DNA from 2 places in the Romboutsia sp. D33t1_170424_H2 genome. Region 1 is predicted to be linked to the other one. Evidence: a T-box and tRNA genes for the amino acid it is inferred to sense, from the RefSeq annotation. Region 1 holds a T-box; the other holds one or more tRNA genes.
The links. The T-box of region 1 lies ahead of I4U66_RS05780 (valine--tRNA ligase). A T-box ahead of a tRNA ligase gene usually reads a tRNA of that ligase, here a tRNA-Val.

Region 1 (3,428 bases):
GTTGTCGTTAACTTCTTTAACCACATTGTTAGCTCTTGATATTATCCACTTATCAGCTAAAGTCATAGAGCTTTCAACTGATTCTCTAGTTACACCATTCATTATCTCTTCATCTATGTTCATGAATACAAATCTTGATGCATTCCATAATTTATTTGCGAAGTTTCTAGATGCTTCTACTCTTTCCATATAGAATCTCATATCATTTCCTGGAGAGTTTCCAGTAGCTAACATGAATCTTAAAGCATCAGCTCCGTATTGGTCTATTACTTCTAATGGGTCTATTCCGTTTCCTAAAGACTTACTCATCTTTCTACCTTCAGAGTCTCTAACAAGTCCGTGGATTAATACATGTTCAAATGGAGTTTCTCCCATACAGAACATTCCTGCAAATGCCATTCTTACAACCCAGAAGAATATTATATCGTATCCAGTTACAAGTACGCTTGTTGGATAGTAGTAGTTTAATTCTTCTGTATTGTGTGGCCAACCTAATGTTGAGAAAGGCCATAATGCTGAAGAGAACCATGTATCTAATACATCTTCATCTTGCTTAAATTCATGATGTCCACACTTAGGACAAGTAGTAGGCATTTCTTTAGCAACAACTACTTCTCCACACTCTTGACAGTAGTAAGCTGGTATTTGGTGACCCCACCATAATTGTCTTGATATACACCAATCTCTTATGTTTTCTAACCATTGTAAGTAAGTTTTATCAAACTTATCTGGTACAAACTTTAATTCTTGTTTCTTTAATATATCTATAGCAGGTTTTGCTAATTCATCCATCTTAACAAACCATTGATCTGATAATCTTGGTTCAACTACTGTATGACATCTATAGCAAGAACCTACATTATGATTATGATCTTTTATAGCTATTAAGTATCCAGCTTCATCTAAGTCAGCTATAAGTTGCTTTCTGCACTCATATCTGTCCATACCTTCATACTTACCAGCTAATTTGTTCATTGTTCCATCTTCGTTCATTACGTTTATCTTTTCAAGGTTGTGTCTTTGACCAACTTCAAAATCATTAGGGTCATGAGCTGGAGTCATTTTAACTGCACCAGTACCGAACTCTAAATCAACATAATCATCAGCAACTATTATTATTTCTCTGTTTACTAATGGAAGTATTGCTTTCTTTCCAACTAAGTGAGTGTATCTCTCATCTTCTGGATTTACAGCTATACCACTATCTCCAAGCATTGTTTCTGGTCTAGTAGTAGCTATTTCTAAGAATTCGTCACTACCAACTATTGGGTATTTTATATGATAGAACTTTCCATCATGTTCTTCATGTTCAACTTCTGCATCTGATAAAGTTGTTTTACAATCTGGGCACCAGTTTATTATTCTGTTTCCTCTGTATATTTGACCTTTTTCATATAACTTAATGAAGAACTCAATAACAGCTTCGTTACATCCTTCATCCATTGTGAATCTTTCTCTATCCCAGTCACAAGAGTCTCCTAATTGTTTCATTTGGTCTACTATTTTTCTACCAAATTCATTTCTCCAATCCATAGCTCTCTTTAAGAATTCTTCTCTTCCTAAATCGTACTTAGACTTTCCTTCTTGCTCTTTTATTCTTTCAACAACTTTAACTTCAGTTGCTATAGAAGCATGGTCAGTTCCTGGTTGCCATAAAGCTTCATATCCGTCCATTCTCTTCCATCTTATAAGTATATCTTGTAAAGTATGGTCAAGGGCATGACCCATGTGTAATTGTCCTGTTATATTTGGTGGTGGAAGCATTATAGTGAAAGGCTTCTTGTTTGGATTTGGTTTAGATTTAAATAATCCATCTTCAATCCACTTTGAATATAATCTTGATTCAAAATCTTTTGGATTATACGTTTTTGGTAAATTAGTGTTTTCCAATTTCATTTCCTCCTCATTTTATTTAAAATTTTATTTTTATTAAAAATTTGTCTTACTCAAATTATTAATAATACAAGTAACTTAAAAATTTCACTTCGACTAAAAGTCTTAAACTTATATATTTTATAGTATAAATAAAAAAAGAGCCATTCATCCTTATAAGGACGAAAAGCTCGCGTTACCACCTTAATTCCCAAATTGAATTCATTCATCCTTTAAGAGTTATATTCCGTATTTACTTAGCTACATCTCTTAATCATAACTTCACTAATCTATAATACAGATACTTAATAATTTGGGCTCTTTATGGATTTTAACGATTCCCACCGTCTAAACCTACTGCTAGTTCAGCTTAGAAACTCCAAAGCTACCTTCTGCAAACCTATACTAAGAAGACCTTTCAGCCTATGAGTCTTCATCTCTTTTAGTAGTATTTACATACTCCTCTTTATCATAGTTTTTATCTTATTATTTATTCTTTAATTATATCCAATTAATATTATTATTGTCAATTATTTATAATAATATATGTACTACTTTGATTTTTTTAATTAGCTTTGAAAATTTCCTTTCCAATAGTTTCGCTCTTGTGTATCTTCACTTATTGGTTCTATCTTATAACCTCTTTCTTTTAATACTCTTATAATATTATCTAAAGCTTCTACAGTTTGTTCTTTTTCATGCATTAATACTATTAAATTAGATTTATTCCTACCATAATATAATAAACTACTTAAAATATTGTCTGTTGTAGATTTCCAGTCTAGTGTGTCTAGATTCCAATCCCATATTTTATAATTATTTTCTACTAACATATCATAAGATTCTTTAGGCATATAAGGCTTGCTTCCATAAGGCAGCCTTATTAATTTTGATACATCTCCTGTTATATTATAAAGAGTTTCTTGGCAGGTTTTAAATTCATTTAATGTTGCTTGTGGTGTTTTATAGAGCTTATGTATATCATGAGTTACACTATGAAATCCCATGCCATGGCCCTCTTTTTGCATTCTATTTAATTCATCTGGATATTTCTTCATATTATCATTTATCATAAAAAAAGTTGCTTTAACTTGATTTTTTTCTAATATGTCTAATATCGAGTTAGTGTATTTAGATGGACCATCATCTATAGTTATATATGCTATCTTCTGTGGTAATAAAACAGGACCTTTTTCTTTTTGTGTTGTAGCTTCGTTTATAGTTTGAGTTAAAGTACTCGTTACTATATAATTTTCTAATAAAGTATATTTTCTATCCTCATCTTCCTTTGGTATATTAAAAATAACTATGCTTAATACAATAAATCCTACTAAAATTATAGCTAAAATTTTGTAATTTTTTTTTATATTCATCCCCCTAATCCCCTTTTTTTATTACTTTATAATCTTATATCTCTGTTAAATAATCCTAACAATTTCTCCCTGTCTTCACTTCTTAGTGTTTCTATTTTTTTCATATCCATTTTTGCTAAAAATTGAATTACATTTATATTTTCAAATGGAGTTTTTATATTTGTTTCTTTAGAATATTCTTGT
Region 2 (3,428 bases), on a different contig from region 1:
TGAAACTGTTGATTGCCCCATTGATATTTCTTCTGGTTTAACTAAACTCATCATTAAATAATTTACAGGTGTTCCCATGGTAAATCCCATACCTATGCCCATAAATACTAATCCTATAGTTAAGTTTGTGAAATTGGGATGATTTGCAGTTATAACTGCCTGATATAATACACCGAATATATTAGCTAAAAATCCTAGTAATAATAATCTCTTAACACCAAATTTATCTATAAACTTACCACCAAGTGGAGCTGATATACCAGTAAATACAGCAAATAAAGTTACTATATAACCACCACTACCTCTTTTTAATTTTAATACATTTTCAGCAAATTGTGGTAAAAATACAGTACTCATAAGTCCACATCCCACTATAAGACTTATAAATAAAGTTAATGCTATTTGCTTATTAGTAAAGAAACTTAAGTTTAAGACAGGGTCTTCTGCTCTTTTTTCTATATATATAAATATTGGAACCATTATTATAGATATTAATAAATATGGCCAAACATCTAATGTCTTAATTGAATTTCCAAAATCATAGAATTTAAGATTTGTTAAAGCATACATTAATGATGCAATTAAAATACTTAATATTAAAGACCCCCAAATGTCCATTTTTTTAATATCTGAGTCTTTTTTATTTTCTTCTAGTTTTAACGCTGCTCCTATTATAACAATGCTTATAGGTACATTTATTAAAAATAAATATCCCCATTTACCATCTCCAGCCACAGAAAGTATAAAACTTCCTAGCGTTGGTCCAAGAACAGTTGCTATTCCATATATTCCTCCAACTAATCCAAGTGCTGACCCTCTTTTTTCTTCAGGGAAAGATGAGCCTATATATGCTGTGGCTATTGGCATTATACCTCCGCCACCTATTGCTTCGATAACTCTTGAAGTTAGTAAAAATCCATAGCTCCCTACTATATCTGATATTCCACAAAGTAAAGAACCTGTGGCAAATAATGTAACACAAATCATATATACCTTTTTTCTACCATATGTATCTGCTAACTTACCTGTTATTGGCATAGATACAGCATATGCTAAAGTATATATGGTTATCATCCACACGCTAGCTGATTCTGATATTCCAAGTCCACTAGCTATTACATTTCTTGCTGGTGATACTATTCCAGAGTCCATAGCCCCCATAAAAATTCCAAGTAAAAATACTAACATAGCGATGCTTGTACTCTTCTTTTTTAATGCTTCACTCATGAAAAACTCACTCCTATTCATAATTATAAATGCTTATAATGTAAGAGTTATTGCTTCATATTCTATTTAAAAATTTTAATTATAACTATTTTAAAGTTTAATATTCTATATATAAATATTCCATATTAAAATAACTACAATTTTATGATATAAGAAATTTTATATTTCCCCTTACATTACCTACTAATATTGGAAAAATTTAATTTTAGCCAATACTATCCTATATACCCTTATAGAGGATATTTATTCATATATTAATTAAAATTATATTTACACAATAAAAAACTCTTAGATAAAATCTAAGAGTTTGATTGGAGCTGGTGATAGGAATCGAACCTACAACCTGCTGATTACAAGTCAGCTGCTCTACCGTTGAGCCACACCAGCATATAATATTTAAATTGGCGACCTGGAAGGGACTCGAACCCTCGACCTCCAGCGTGACAGGCTGGCATTCTAACCAGCTGAACTACCAGGCCGCAATTGGTGGGACTAACAGGGCTCGAACCTGTGACCCCCTGCTTGTAAGGCAGGTGCTCTCCCAGCTGAGCTATAGTCCCAAAATGGTGACCCATAGGGGAATCGAACCCCTGTTACCGCCGTGAAAGGGCGGTGTCTTGACCGCTTGACCAATGGGCCGTGCTGAGTAAAAATTAAAATGGTGACCCATCCGCGACTCGAACGCGGGACACCCTGATTAAAAGTCAGGTGCTCTACCGACTGAGCTAATGGGTCATTTCCTTTTTTGCCTTTCGGCTTGTTCGTGTTTCTCTCACTCACAAATATTATTATATTAGGTTCATACACTTTCGTCAACACTTTTTTTACATTTTTTTATATTTTTTTACTTTTTTGTTTATTTTTCTCTCAACCTTAGTAAATAACAGGGGTTCATAAATTAATTTTTTATTAAAAAATACTTAATTTTAGATTTTTACCAATTATCTAATCTATATTTTTCTTAAATTAGGGTATAAATATTAATTTATAAGTAAGTATTCTAATTGTTTTTTATTCAGTAAAACTTTTTGTAGAATATATTTTTATAAGTATAAATAAAAATATATTTATCTCTAACTTAATTTTATATATTTTAATTTTTATATATAAAAAAGTGTAGTGGATATAATCCACTACACTTATATATATTAAGCAAATATATTTCTTCTTATTATAGTTTGAGCTCTGTTTGGTCCTACTGAAACCATATCTATGTTAACTCCAACTATTTCTTCTATTCTATCTATATATTTCTTAGCATTTTCTGGAAGATCTTCGTATCTTTCTATAGTTGTTAAATCTTCATTCCATCCATCTAATTCTTCATATACAGGTTCGCACTTAGCTAAATCTTCTAATGATGCTGGGAAATCTGTTATTATCTTGTCTCCCATTTTGTATCCTGTACATATATTTATTTTTTCGAATCCACTTAAAACATCTAATAACATGAATGATATACTAGTTAATCCGTTTACTCTTGCAGCATATTTAACTATTACAGCATCAAACCATCCACATCTTCTAGATCTTCCTGTTACTGTACCAAACTCATGACCTTGGATTCTTATTCTTTCTCCTATTTCATTATCTAATTCAGTAACAAATGGTCCTTCTCCAACTCTTGTAGTATATGCTTTTACTATACCTACAACATCTTTTATCATGTTTGGTCCAATACCTGCTCCTATAGAGAATCCTCCTGATGTTGGATGAGAAGATGTAACGTATGGGTACGTACCTAAGTCTAAGTCTAATAATGTTCCTTGTGCACCTTCGAATAATACTTTTTTACCAGCTTTTATAGCATCATATACTACAACTGAAGTATCTGCAACATTTTTTCTTATTTGCTCTGCATATCCTAAATACTCATTGTATATAGTTTCAAAGTCAAACATTGCTTCTTTTCCGTATACACCTTGAACTAATTTATTCTTAGCATCTATTTGTGCTTTTAATTTCTTAGCAAATATGTCTTTATCCATTAAGTCACATATTCTTATTCCTGATCTCTCAGTTTTATCCATGTAACAAGGTCCTATACCTTTTTTTGTAGTCCCTATTTTGTTATCTCCTCTAGCTTCTTCTGCTAGTGCATCTAATTCCTTGTGATATGGTAATACAACATGGGCTCTATCACTTACTTTTATGTTGCTAGTATCTATATTTTCTTTATTTAAAGTCTCTATCTCTTCTAA

Region 2: it has a tRNA-Val gene. The T-box ahead of I4U66_RS05780 (valine--tRNA ligase) is inferred to sense a tRNA for this amino acid. The anticodon was not compared.

Annotation. Positions count from the first base shown of each region.
Region 1 covers NZ_JADOZQ010000003.1:218,771-222,198, forward strand. Annotated here, with positions in the region: gene I4U66_RS05780 (valine--tRNA ligase) at 1-1,890, opposite strand, end outside; T-box leader at 2,048-2,354, opposite strand; gene I4U66_RS05785 (polysaccharide deacetylase family protein) at 2,442-3,245, opposite strand; gene I4U66_RS05790 ([Fe-Fe] hydrogenase large subunit C-terminal domain-containing protein) at 3,272-3,428, opposite strand, start outside.
Region 2 covers NZ_JADOZQ010000007.1:83,442-86,869, forward strand. Annotated here, with positions in the region: gene I4U66_RS09700 (MFS transporter) at 1-1,227, opposite strand, end outside; tRNA gene I4U66_RS09705 (tRNA-Thr) at 1,540-1,614, opposite strand; tRNA gene I4U66_RS09710 (tRNA-Asp) at 1,630-1,706, opposite strand; tRNA gene I4U66_RS09715 (tRNA-Val) at 1,712-1,787, opposite strand; tRNA gene I4U66_RS09720 (tRNA-Glu) at 1,792-1,866, opposite strand; tRNA gene I4U66_RS09725 (tRNA-Lys) at 1,887-1,962, opposite strand; gene I4U66_RS09730 (adenylosuccinate synthase) at 2,376-3,428, opposite strand, start outside.